One region of the Ligilactobacillus ruminis ATCC 27782 genome, then DNA from elsewhere that is predicted to be linked to it. Evidence: predicted binding sites of a transcription regulator. Region 1 holds the regulator's gene; each other region holds the start of a gene.
The links. The regulator HrcA, encoded in region 1, represses chaperone genes, less so after heat shock. The targets are predictions, from matches to a motif close to TTAGCACTCNNNNNNNNNGAGTGCTAA.
Positions count from the first base shown of each region.

Region 2: the regulator HrcA is predicted to act here: its motif matches at 3,267-3,293, upstream of groES (co-chaperone GroES).
Region 3: the regulator HrcA is predicted to act here: its motif matches at 2,956-2,982, upstream of clpP (ATP-dependent Clp endopeptidase proteolytic subunit ClpP).

Region 1 is NC_015975.1:914,414-919,089, forward strand. Features, by position in the region: gene pdxR (MocR-like pyridoxine biosynthesis transcription factor PdxR) at 1-1,118, shown strand, start outside; gene hrcA (heat-inducible transcriptional repressor HrcA) at 1,332-2,363, shown strand; gene grpE (nucleotide exchange factor GrpE) at 2,389-2,979, shown strand; gene dnaK (molecular chaperone DnaK) at 3,015-4,676, shown strand, end outside.
Region 2 is NC_015975.1:648,335-653,010, reverse strand. Features, by position in the region: gene LRC_RS03245 (APC family permease) at 1-1,026, opposite strand, end outside; gene groL (chaperonin GroEL) at 1,297-2,910, opposite strand; gene groES (co-chaperone GroES) at 2,959-3,243, opposite strand; gene LRC_RS03230 (CPBP family intramembrane glutamic endopeptidase) at 3,508-4,146, shown strand; gene LRC_RS03225 (redox-sensing transcriptional repressor Rex) at 4,182-4,676, opposite strand, start outside.
Region 3 is NC_015975.1:687,472-692,147, forward strand. Features, by position in the region: gene LRC_RS03395 (hypothetical protein) at 1-175, shown strand, start outside; gene LRC_RS03400 (IS256 family transposase) at 250-1,407, opposite strand; gene LRC_RS03405 (ABC transporter ATP-binding protein) at 1,627-2,256, shown strand; gene clpP (ATP-dependent Clp endopeptidase proteolytic subunit ClpP) at 2,322-2,915, opposite strand; tRNA gene LRC_RS03415 (tRNA-Arg) at 3,177-3,248, opposite strand; gene rpoN (RNA polymerase factor sigma-54) at 3,278-4,627, shown strand.

The sequences.
Region 1 (4,676 bases):
AAAGCACTGCATTTTCAGAAGGAATGATCGACATGTCAAGCGTTGCGCTCGATCCGGACAGATTTTCCGCCAAAAGCTTCAAACGCGCCGTCAATCGCGTGCTTGACGCTTCGGGCGGCAGAGCCTTTACGGTTGAAGACAATCTTGGGTGCTATTCGCTAAGAGAATCGCTTGCGCTTGAGCTTTCCAAACGCAAGATAATGACTTCGCCCCAAAACGTGCAGGTGATTTCTGGCGCTCAGCAAGGGATCGATATTTGCGCGCGAGCAATGATTGAACCTGGCGACTGCGTGTTTGCGGAAGATCCGACCTATCCCGGGGCGCTCGAATCGCTTCGGGCGAGCGGTGCCAAAATCATCGGAATTCCGATTGACGAAAATGGCCTTCGCGTTGATGAATTCGAAAGAAAACTGGAAGTTTTTCGGCCAAAGCTGGTGTATTTGATGCCAATCGTGCAGAATCCGACGGGGCTTTCAATGTCGCAAAAGACCAAGCGCAAGATTTTGGGACTGGCGCATTTTTATGATTTTTACGTCATTGAAGACGATTATTGCAGCGGAATTTTGTACGATGAGGTCGAATCGGCTCCGCTTAAAGCCTATGACCGCGACGATCGCGTAATCTACATCAGAAGCTTGTCGCAAATGTTCGTGTCCGGGATGAGACTCGGATATCTGATTATGCCGAGCAAGCTTGCCGACAGCCTGAAAAGCGTCAAGCGAATGACCGACATTCAAACTTCAGGTTTGATTCAGCGAATTTTTGACTATTATCTGCGCAGCAATTTATGGAACGAGCATAAAACAAAGCTTCAAGAGTCTTATCAGCATCAATTTGCCGCTTCCTGTCGCATTCTTGATGAAAAATTCAGAGCTTCGTTTGATTGGTGTCTTCCGTCAGGAGGTTTTTGTTTTTGGATCAGACTGAAAAACGGACTTTCAGCCAAAAAAGTCGTCGAAGAATCGCGCAAGCGGGGACTGATCATTTCAAACGGAGACGCATATTACGTTTACTCCAAACCTGACGATCATTTGCGGATTTCAATCGCGCAGGTCAGCGAAGAAAAAATGATCGAAGGCTTTGAAAGATTGGCAGAAGCGATTGCCGAGATTTCTTAGTAATTTTTTAATAATTTTTAGCAGAAAAAATGCAAGGTGCCAAAAGCCGCGTCATTCTTAGCACTCTAGCATGAACAGTGCTAAAAACAGGACGAAAAAGCCGCTGAAATCACGTTTTTATGGTGTTATCCGCTTGACAAGATTGCCAACCTTGTGTATATTAATAATTGACTTAGCACTTAGATGTGTTAAGTGCTAAAAAGAGGTGATTGTATGTTAACTGAACGACAGCTTTTGATTCTTGAGGCAATCATTCGCGACTATACGAATGAGGGACAGCCAATCGGATCGAAACGTCTGGAACAGCAATTGCCTATTCATGCAAGTTCGGCAACGATTCGAAATGAGATGGCTGCGCTTGAAAAACTGGGCTTGATCGCAAAGGAGCATTCAAGTTCCGGGAGAATTCCTTTGGAACGAGGGTATCGCTATTACGTCGACCATATCATGAAACCTGCCAAGATAGACAGGGGCGCGGTTCAAAACATTCGACAATCGTTTGGGAATGAATTTCAAAAGGTTGATGAGATTGTCGCCACTTCGGCACGGATTTTGTCTGATCTGACGAAATACACGGCTATTTCGTTAAAACCTGAATCAGCCGACATTCGGTTGGAAGGGTTCAGGATGGTTCCGATTGGCGATCGGCAAGTCATGGTGATTCTTGTTACCAGTGACGGCACGGTTGAAAGTCAGATGTACAATCTTCCGGCAGGAATTCATGGCGACGAGCTCGAATCGGTCATTCGCGTCATTAATGACAAGGTTGTCGGCTTGTCACTGAATCAGGTGGTTGCCAAGTTGCATGAATGCTTGCCCCTCATTACGAAGTATTTGCATAAGCCTGACGGATTCATGGATGCGTTTGGCAGCATCCTTGACAAAGCGGTCAAAAAGCAGGTATACGTAAGCGGCAAGACGAATCTTTTGAGCTTTGCGCACTGGGAAGACCCGGAGCAGATCAAAGCTTTGTATTCGCTGATCGATCAGTCGGCGAACCTTGGAATGCTGCTTGAAAACAGGGACGGTGACGTTTCCGTCAAATTGGGATCCGAGCTTTCGGATGCGCTTTTGTCCCATTACAGCCTTGTTTCTGCAGCGTATGATGACGGTAATAACGGTCAGGGAATCATTGCGATTCTTGGTCCGACGAACATGCCGTACTCAAAAGTCATCGGCCTGCTCGATGCATTCAGAGATGAGCTTACGCAGCGCATCTTTGATTATTACCAGCATCTGAACTGAATTTTGAAAGAAAAGGGGTGTTTACGTGGCTGAAAAAGATCAAGAAAAAAAGCCTGAGGTTTCTGAAAAGGAAAAAGTGACGGCTGAAAAGAACGTCGATCAAGACACTGCAAAAAAAGAGCCCGAAAAAAAACAATCAAGCGAGGAAACGGACGAGGAAACGGAAAAGAAGCTTTCAGATCTCCAAAAGAAATATGATGAGCTGGAAGACAAGTATCTGCGTGCCGAAGCCGAGATGCAGAACATGACCAAACGCTTCAAAAAAGAACAGCAGCAGCTGCTCAAATATGAAGGACAAGACCTCATTCGAGAGATTTTGCCGGTCGTCGACAACTTGAATCGCGCTTTGCAGATCGACGTCAAGGAGAGCGGTTCCGAACAGCTTAAGCGAGGAATCGAGATGGTTCAGCGAGACATGGAAAAGGCTTTGAAAGACAACGACGTCACAAAGATTGAAGCATTGGGACAAACTTTTGATCCGACGCTTCACCAGGCCGTTAAAGCGGTGCCCGTCGAAGAAGGTCAAAAAGCCGAAACGATCGTTGAAGTCTATCAAGACGGCTACATGCTGAAGGATCGCGTTTTGCGTCCGGCAATGGTCGTCGTTGCACAATAATTAAGGAAATCAATTAAGAAAAGGAAGAATATCTAATGGCAAAAATCATTGGTATCGATTTGGGGACGACTAACTCTGCAGTTGCAGTCCTCGAAGGCAAAGAATCTAAGATTATCACAAATCCGGAAGGCAATCGTACGACTCCTTCCGTCGTATCATTCAAAAACGGCGAAACGCAAGTCGGTGAAGTTGCCAAGCGTCAAGCAATCACGAACCCGAACACGATTTCATCAATCAAGCGTCACATGGGCGAAGAAGGCTACAAGGTAAACGTTGAAGGCAAGGATTACACTCCTCAGGAAATTTCGGCAATGATTCTTCAATACATCAAGGACTATGCTGAAAAGTATCTTGGCGAAGAAGTTACGCAAGCCGTTATCACGGTGCCTGCATACTTCAACGATTCGCAGCGTCAGGCAACAAAAGATGCCGGCAAGATTGCCGGACTCAAAGTTGAACGCATCGTCAACGAACCAACGGCTGCAGCTTTGGCTTACGGTCTTGACAAGCAGGACAAAGACGAAAAGATTCTCGTCTTCGACCTTGGCGGCGGTACGTTTGACGTTTCCATCCTTGAACTTGGCGACGGCGTTTTCCAAGTTCTTTCGACAAACGGCGATACGCATCTTGGCGGTGACGATTTTGACAACAAGATCATCGACTGGCTGGTTGAAGGCTTCAAGAGCGAACACGGCATCGATCTTTCAGCTGACAAGATGGCAATGCAACGTTTGAAGGATGCTGCTGAAAAAGCTAAGAAAGACCTTTCCGGCGTAACTTCGGCACAGATTTCCCTTCCGTTCATCACGGCCGGCGCAGAAGGCCCGCTTCACTTGGAAACAACGCTGACGCGTGCCAAATTCAACGAATTGACGCAAGACCTCGTTGAACGCACGAAGATTCCCGTTCGCAATGCTTTGGCAGATGCCGGCTTGACGAATGCCGATATTGATGAAGTCATCCTGGTCGGCGGTTCAACGCGCATTCCTGCAGTTAAGGAAGCCGTTAAAGCTGAAACGGGTCACGTTCCTAACGAATCAGTCAACCCTGATGAAGCGGTTGCTTTGGGTGCTGCCATCCAAGGCGGCGTCATCACGGGTGACGTCAAGGACGTCGTTTTGCTCGACGTTACGCCTCTTTCCCTTGGGATTGAAACGATGGGCGGCGTCTTCACCAAGCTGATCGATCGCAATACGACGATTCCAACGTCCAAGTCTCAAGTCTTCTCAACGGCTGCCGACAATCAGCCTGCCGTAGACATCCACGTCCTTCAAGGCGAACGTCCGATGGCTGCCGACAACAAGACGCTCGGTCGTTTCCAATTAACGGACATTCCTGCCGCACCTCGTGGCGTTCCTCAAATTCAAGTCACGTTCGATATCGATAAGAACGGGATCGTTAACGTTTCTGCCAAGGATCTTGGCACGAACAAGGAACAAAAGATTACAATCAAGAGTTCGTCCGGCCTTTCAGACGAAGAAATCGATCGCATGGTCAAGGAAGCTAAGGAAAACGAAGAAGCCGACAAGAAACGCAAGGAAGAAGTCGATCTCAGAAACGAAGTCGATCAGCTTCTCTTCCAAACGGACAAGACTTTGGGAGAAGTCAAGGACAAGGTCGATGCTGCTGAAATCAAGAAGGTTGAAGATGCTCGCGATGCTTTGAAGAAAGCACAGGAAGCAAACAACCTTGAAGAA
Region 2 (4,676 bases), 270 kb from region 1:
GCCTTTGTCCATAAACATATGAGGCATGAATTTATCTTTTGCAAGATTATATGCCAAAATCGGAAATGCCGAAAAACCAGTATTTGCAGCAACGGCCAAAATCATTGCGGTCGAAAGCTGCAAGAGGTAAAAGAACAAGCCATGACCAAACACGGCAATCCCGATTTGAGAAAGCACCGTTTGCTTGCCGTTCGGCAAAATTCCAAGATAATAACTCAAAAACGTAATGCCGCCAAAGAAAATACCCAAAATGACGGCCATAATTGCCAACGTATTGGCAGCATTCTTGCGCTTCGGCTCTTTAAAGTTCGGCACGGCATTGCTGATGGCTTCAACGCCCGTCAGGGAAGATGAACCGGCCGAAAAAGCTTTTAAAAACAAAATCATCGTCATGCCGGGAACCGCTTGACCAACATGAGCACAGGCAGAATATTCAATTTTGCCCGTTGCAATGTTGAACAGTCCCCAACCGATCATTGCGACAATCATCACGACGAAGAAGTAGACCGGAACCGTCAAAAACGAAGCAGATTCACGCATCCCGCGCAGATTAAGCGTCATAATGAACAAAACGATAATGACTGAAATTGCAATGCTTTGATTGCTGAGTGCGGGAACTGCGGACGTAATTGCTTCAGTCCCGGACGTAACGGAAACAGCGACCGTCAGCATATAATCGACCAAAAGAGAACCACCGGCAACAAGACCCGCACTGGTCCCCCAATTTTTTGTCGCAACAACGTATGCGCCGCCACCAGAAGGATAAGCATTGATGATCTGGCGGTATGAAATCGTGATTGCAAAAAGCAAGACGAGCACGATTCCGGCCGCCGGCAAGGCATACCAGGTAGCTGCAGCAGACAGTACCAATAAGGCAGTCGTAATCTGTTCAGTACCATATGCAACTGAAGATAAAGCATCAGACGATAATAAAGCCAAGGCTTTGAACTTGGTCAAGGACTGACCGCCCTCATCAGCTGTTTTCAATGGTTCCCCAATTAACAGCCTTTTTAAATAACGATACATAGCGATTTTTCTCCTTTGTAAAAAACAACTCCCGAAATACCTCAAATCCGTAAGTTGCAAATTATCAATGTATTAATTACGCTGTATTCATACATTTTACACCATTAGTCAAATTAATGCACACCCAACCCATGCATCGATTCAAGTGTTGTAAATACGATTTATTATATAGCCTTTTACAAATTAATTCAAGAAGCTTGCAAGCGTAAACAAATAATCCCGAGAACCGCTCGACTCGATCCTCGGGATTATCGCCAAATTTATGACTTTTTACATCATGCCGCCTTGTGGCATTTGCGGAGCAGTTTCCTTTGGTTCCGGCTTGTCAGCAACGACTGCTTCAGTCGTCAACAGCAAAGCTGATACGGAAGCTGCATTTTGCAGTGCGGAACGAGTTACCTTGGTTGGATCGACGATGCCTTCCTTAACCATGTCAACCCATTCATCGGTTGCGGCATTATAACCAATTCCTGGTTCCTGTTCCTTAAGTTTTTCAACGATTACGGAGCCTTCCAAACCTGCATTTTCGGCAATTTGACGAACAGGTTCTTCCAAAGCGCGCTTAACGATATTGATACCCGTTTGAACGTCGCCGCTTTCCTTCAAATCTGCAACAGCACCGATGACGTTTACCAATGCCGTGCCGCCGCCAGGAACGAAGCCTTCTTCAACGGCTGCGCGCGTAGCATTCAAAGCATCTTCAATGCGATACTTGCGTTCCTTCAATTCAGTTTCGGTTGCGGCACCGACCTTGATGACGGCAACGCCACCGGCAAGTTTTGCCAAACGTTCCTGCAGCTTTTCGCGATCGAAATCGGAAGTCGTTTCGGCAATTTGCTTTCTAAGCTGATCAACGCGTTCCTTGATTTGTGCCTTGTCGCCTGAACCTTCAACAATCGTCGTGTTCTCCTTTGTAACCGTAACGCGACCTGCGGTACCAAGCTGATTGATCGTTGCATCCTTGAGCTGCAAGCCAAGATCGTCAGTAATCACCGTTGCGCCCGTCAAAATAGCAATATCCTGCAGCATTGCCTTGCGACGATCGCCAAATCCAGGAGCTTTGACCGCAACAACGTTAAACGTGCCGCGAATCTTGTTCAAAACAAGCGTTGGCAATGCTTCACCGTCAACATCGTCAGCGATGATCAGCAATGGACGACCTTGTTCAACGATTGATTGAAGCAATGGCAAAATTTCCTGAATGTTTGAAATCTTCTTGTCCGTTACCAAAATGTACGGATTGTCAAGGTCTGCTTCCATCTTGTCATTGTCGGTTACCATGTACTGTGACAAATAACCGCGATCAAACTGCATCCCTTCAACAACGTCAAGCGAAGTATCAATACCCTTTGATTCTTCAATCGTAATTACGCCGTCATTGCCGACCTTTTCCATTGCGTCGGCAATAAGTTTGCCTGTTTCTTCATTTGCAGAAGAGATGGCTGCGATTTGAGCAATGTCACTCTTTGATTCAACCTTGTGAGACATTTTCCTCAATGCGTCAACGGCAGCTTTCGTTGCAAGTTCAATCCCGCGACGAATGCCGACAGGGTTTGCACCTGCAGTAACGTTTTTCATGCCTTCATTTACGATTGCCTGAGTCAAAACAGTTGCCGTTGTCGTTCCGTCGCCTGCGATATCGTTCGTCTTCGAAGCAACTTCCGCAACAAGCTTTGCTCCCATGTTTTCAAAATGGTCTTCCAATTCAATTGCTTTGGCAATCGTTACGCCGTCATTCGTAATCGTCGGGGCACCGTATGATTGTTCCAGGACAACATTGCGCCCCTTGGGACCGATTGTCGATTTGACAGTATCTGCAAGCTTGTCAACACCTGCAAGCATCTTTGAACGAGCATCTTCTGAAAACTTGATTTCCTTTGCCATTATTAATTTCACCTCATAAAAATTCTTGAATTATGAACAAAACCGTCGTTATTCAACAACTGCAACGATGTCGTTTTCGTGAACTACCAAATACTTTTCGCCTTCATAGCTCACTTCTGTTCCGGCATACTTGTCAAACACGACCGTATCTCCTTCCTTGACAGAAGGAACGACTTTTTCACCGTTATCAAGGACACGTCCTGTACCAACGGCCAATACTTTGCCCGTTTGCGGCTTTTCTTTTGCATTGCTTGCAAGAACGATTCCGCCAACGGTTTGTTCCTCTTCTTTTTGAACCTCTAAAATGACACGATCTCCTAATGGTTTAAGCACGTTATATCCCTCCAAAGTCTTTTTTAGCACTCTCAACATTTAAGTGCTAACTAATTACAATTCTTACTATAACCACTTTCGGAATTAATTGCAAGCATTTTTTATCACTCTCATGCAAAGAGTGCTAAAAACATGTTTTAAAACCGCATCAGACCGCGCTTTTCAACAAATCAAAAAAGTTGTTAAGGTTTGGTAAAGGCCACTTCAAGCTCTTATGTGCTATAATGGTAAAAGCTCAAAATCGAAAAGAAAGAAGGCTCTTATTTGAATAAACAAAATTCAGCCAACGGCCTTGCATTAACAAGCGCCTATCTTTTCATCATGATTTGCCAACTCATGATTCCTCATTATTTCCGCAACGGGCCTGCTTACCTGATTTGCACGCTCATTTGGCTGCTTGGCGCTTTAGCGATGATTTTTCTTAATAGAAGGTTTTCGTTTAAAAACCCCATCGATTCGACTGAGAAATGCACTCAAGCTACGCATGAAGCAATTTTGATCGGTCTTGGTCTTATCGCAACGCTCGCTTCACAAATACTGCTCACTACCTTTGAGGTCAACGTTTTGCATCAGCCGTCCGGATCAGAAAATACCAACATGTTCATTGAGATTATTCACCAATATCCGTACTATTTCCTGTGTCCGGTCATTGCGGCTCCAATTACCGAGGAACTTGTTTTCAGAAAATTTTTCTTCGGCAATTTTTCAAGCGTGCTCCCCAAATTAATCTGCGCGCTGATCTCAAGCACTGTATTTTCAATAGGTCACAGCGACGGACACTTTATCGTCTATGCGGCAATCGGACTCATTTTATGCTATGTCTATGAAGAAAGCGGCAAAATCAGAACCAGCATGATCGTGCATATGCTGATGAATCTGACGGTCATACTCATCAATCTATAAAAAAAGCCGGAAAGAAAAACTTTCCGACTGAGTTCTTAAGATTGTTTCTCCAAATCAAGGAAGTAAATCAAAGTTTGGAGCTCATTCGTAAGATCGACGTTTTGGACCAGCACGGACTCAGGCACTGATATCCTGAGCGGCGTAAAGTTCAAAATTCCCTTGACTCCTACTTCAATCAAATCGTTCGTAACTCCTTGAGCAACATTGGCAGGAACCGTTAAAATCACGATTTCGATCTGCTGAATCTTGAGCTGTTCCTTCATATCCTCCATCGGATAAATGGGAACGCCGCTTTGAATCGTTCCGGTAATTTCTTCGTTGATGTCAAATGCAGCATTGATTCTGACGTTGTTGCTTTTATGAAAATTGAAGTTGAGCAACGCATGACCAAGATTGCCGACGCCGATCAAAGCAACGTTTGTCAGCTTATCCTGGTTGAGCGTCTTTTTGAAAAATTCCAAAAGATTCTCGACATCATAGCCATAGCCACGTTTTCCAAGTGCTCCAAAATAAGAAAAGTCCCGGCGGAT
Region 3 (4,676 bases), 230 kb from region 1:
GGCAGTTTTGGCATTTCTTTTTATCGGAACGGTTTTTGCGTCATTCATTTGGATTTCGTATGACGTTCTTCAAAAAAACAAGTCAAGTCCTAATTTGTGTGTAAAATATTTTTTCCCAGGCACCAGTTGTGCAGGGGATGCGAATGCATCCATGTCTGTCCACTATCACTCTTGAAGGAGCTGTCAAGGGTGCGCCATCTGCGCACCTCGAAGAGGTTCCCTTGACAGCTTCGGAAAGAGTGATACACCTTACGCAGCTCTTAGTTTTTGTTGTTCCTCTGCCAATTTTTTGAGTTCAGCAACTGTCTCGGACTTGATCATTTTTGCGTAGGTTACCGGACTGAATATGGCTTTCTTGGAGATCACGACATCGTTTCTTTCCAACAGAACGGAACCCATCAGCCGCATCAGCGAGTTTTTATTTGGGAAGATTCCAATGACGGAAGAACGTCGCTTCAGCTCTTTGTTTAGTCGTTCTATATGGTTCGATGTTCTGAAATATCTCCGCAAATTCTTAGGAAGCGCCATGACGGTCATGGAACTTTCAAAGCCTTCATCGAGGCATGACATGGCAGCTTCAGCAACGTCTCTGTAATCAGCGATGATTTCGTCCCGCTTTTTCCGTGCGTCTTCTATAGTTTCGCAGTTCCACATTTCCTGAAGTTCGGCTCTGATGCCTGCCTGATATTTTTTTGGTGATTTTCCCGAAATGTTTCTGGCAAAATGAAACTGGCACTTTTGCCATGGAACATCAGGAAATACCTTACTGACGGCATCCTGAATACCTTCATGAGCATCAGAAGTGATCATCAAAAGTCCTTGGAGACCACGTTTTTTCAGTTTTTGGAGAAAGGAATTCCAAGTTTCTTTGGATTCGTTGTCATATACTTCAAATCCGAGTATTTCACGGTGTCCTTCCTGATTTGTACCGTAAGCGATCATAAACGCTTTGGAAACAATTCTGTGTTTTTCCCTGACCTTGAAGTAGGTTGCATCCACTATTAGAAACGGGTAGTCTCCGGTCAAGGGTCTGTCCTTGAACTCATTGACCTTTTCAATCAGATCCTTGCATACTTCTGAAACTGAGGACTTAGAAAATGTCGTTCCGCACAAAGTTTCCATGATATTCGACACTTTACGCGTCGCTACTCCGCTGACGACCATCTCCGCCATACTGGCGATCAAGGCAGCTTCGCTTCGGGAATAGTTCTCGAAAACAAGAGTCTTAAAGGGAACATTGCGATGTCTCGGCACGGTTAAGGTGATTTTGCCTATCCGTGTCTTGAGCTCGCGTTCTCGAGTGCCGTTGCGGCTGTCCGTGCGTTCTTCTGACCGTTCGTAAGGCTCAGCCTTGAGTTGAGCAGTGGATTCCGCCATCAAAATACTATTGAGACTTTTACGCAGCAGTTAGCGAAATGCCTGATCGTGATCCTTTGAAAGAAGTTGTAGAATTTCCTCTTGATTTAAGGTAATATTTAATTGAGCCATTTGTTTGTCCTCCTAGTATTATTTTGTTAGGTGATTTAATTATACCTGGGAGCTGAGCACTTGGCTCTCTTTTTTTTATCAATTTACACCATTATACGGGCATAACCTAAAAAACAGAACTTTGGGGAGGGATTTTTAATGATTACGTTAAAAAACGTTTCAAAAAGATATGATAACGTTCCTGTGTTGAACGAAATCAATCTTGAAATCAATCGAGGATCTTTTTGCTGCATAACCGGAAAGAGCGGTGCGGGTAAGTCAACGCTTTTGAAGATCATCTCAGGGATGGAAAAGCCTGATGAAGGTCAGGTGTTTTTTGAGGGAAAAGATTTAAAAAAAATCAGGCACCAAAAATTATGGGGAAGGCATTTTTCATTTGTATTTCAAAACTATTTTCTTTTGGACGACAAGACCGTCAGGAAGAATTTGAAACTCGCTTGTCAAAAAATCGGGGAACCTGAGATGACGGATGCTTTGAAGAAAACGGGTTTGACTGCAGATGTTTTGGACAAGACCGTGTATAGATTAAGCGGCGGAGAAAAGCAGAGGGTCGGAATTGCAAGGGCGATCCTCAAGCCTTTTGACGTGCTTGTTGCCGATGAGCCGACAGGCAATCTTGATTTTCAAAATGCAGCGGCCATAATGGACGTTTTGAAAAAACTTCAAGAAGATAAAAAGACGATCATCGTCGTTTCTCATGACAATGATTTTCAAAAACTTGCAGATCAAAATCTTTTGCTTCAAGATGCCGTTTTGACAACTTTTTGAGATGTTGACAATAGTGCAAAAAAGCCGTGCTCCAGTAAAGGAACACGGCTTTTAACATTCTATGACTATTTGAGTTTCTTCTTGTTTTTCATAATGCCGTCAATCAAGCCGTAATCAACTGCTTGTTGTGCCGTCATAAAGTTATCGCGTTCAGTGTCTTTGTTGATCGTTTCAATGTCTTGACCTGAGTGATCTGCCAAGATTTGGTTGATCAGTTTGCGCGTCTTCAAGATGTGTTCGGCTGCAATCTGGATTTCCGTCGACTGCCCCTGTGCTCCGCCAAGCGGTTGGTGAATCATGATTTCAGAGTTCGGAAGCGCAAAGCGTTTGCCCTTTGCACCGGCCGTTGACAAGACGGAAGCCATTGAGGCAGCCATGCCCATGACGATCGTTTGGACGTCGGCATTGACGAAATTCATCGTGTCATAAATTGCAAGGCCGGCAGAAACTGAACCGCCTGGCGAGTTGATGTACATATAGATGTCTTTTTCTGAATCCTGAGCATCCAGGAAGAGAAGCTGTGCGATAACCGCATTTGCCATATCATCAGTGACTTCGCCTGAAACCATGATGATGCGATCTTTCAAAAGACGAGAATAAATGTCGTAAGCACGTTCGCCTTGGGCTGATTGCTCGATGACTGTAGGAACTAAGTTCATATTGAAAGCCTCCTGATTGTTAAACTAACTATGTAATAGTCTATCACTCAACTGTTTGTATTGCTAGTTTAACTCATAGGTCAAAAATGGTCAAATAATATGCACCTAAAAAGCCGAAAAGTTTTCAATCGGTTGCAGACTGTGCTGACACTTTAGGCGTGAAACGAACAAAAAGGTGCTCAGAAAAACGTTTCTGGCGCACCTTGCATTAAAAAAGATTTGACAATTCATTGTGAAAGCGTTCTAATAATATAATAGTTATGCACCACCTGGGAGTCGAACCCAGATTACAAGAACCGGAATCTTGCGTGCGATCCATTACACTAGCGGTGCGTACTTATATTATTTTAGTCTAATATCATGTGAATTACAAGAATATTTTGAAAGAAGGTGAGTTTTTGGCTTTGAAACAAGGATTTGGTCAGCAGCAAAAACAGATTCAAAAATTGGCAATGACACAGCAGATGCAGCAGTCGATTCGAATTTTAAAGTACGGTTCCGAAGATTTGCATAATTTTCTTTCAAACGTCGCACTTGAAAATCCGTTCATGATTGTCAATACCTTGCATTCATACGTGACGGGCGGGCTTGATCATCAAAACGAACATGACATTGCAGAATTTGCAGTGGAGAAAAAAGCACAGTCGTTGTACGATTACCTGATGGATCAGGTCAAGCTGACAATGAGAAAAACGCCGATCAGAGACATGGTTGTTTATTTCATTTCACAGCTTGATCAAAACGGCTATTTAAAAGCTGATCTGGAAAAACTTTCAAAAGAAAAAGGCATCGACAAAGTCCTGATGCTTGATGCGCTGACGCTTTTGCAACAGCTTGATCCTCCTGGAACGGGGGCCAGAAATCTGCAGGAATGTCTGATTTTGCAAGTTCAATATGACAGTTCGGCACCGTTAAATGCAGAGAAAATACTTAAAGAAGATTTTGAAGATTTTACGAATCGCAAGTGGTCAAAAATAGCTAAAAAGCACTGCATTTCAATTGGGGACGTGCAAAAAATTCTTGATTACGTTCAAACTTTGTCGCCTGCACCGGGTGCGATTTATGATCAAAGCGAAGTTGGCTATATCGAGCCCGACCTGGTTGTCGAAAAAAAGCCTGACGGAAGCCTTGAAGTCAAATTGACCAAGGAAAGCAATCCGGAGATTCGCTTTAAAAAAGAGTACTATGAAAGCTTGAAAAACAGTTCTGACAAGCATGTTTTGGATTACCTGAAAGAAAAGCGGCACGAATTTGAAAAGATTCAGGAAGACGTCTTGATGCGCGGAAACACGCTGCTTCGATTGGGACGCTTGATTGTTGAACGTCAGCATGACTTTTTTACCGAAAGCAATCGCCCTCTAAAGCCTTTTTTGCTGCGTGACGCGGCTCAAAAGCTGCAGCTTCACGAATCGACAATCAGCCGAGCCGTCAGCGGAAAGTATCTATTGTATGAAGGAAAAGTCATGGAACTGAAGGCATTTTTCTCCCACGCTGTTTCCTATGCGGGAGAAAATGGCGAAAACGTAAGTGCGGATGAGATTCAGCAAAAGATTCGCTTGATTGTTGAAAAAGAAGACAAGAAAAATCCTTTGTCTGATCAAAAAATCGTGGATAAGATGAAAGAAGAGGGGCTGAAAGTGTCCCGCCGGACGCTTGCAAAATACAGAGAGCGGCTCGGCATTCCTGCATCAAGTTTTCGTAAGCGACATTGAGTTTTTTTTTAATATTTCGATTGTTCCAAATATGGGCCTGATTTCAAAT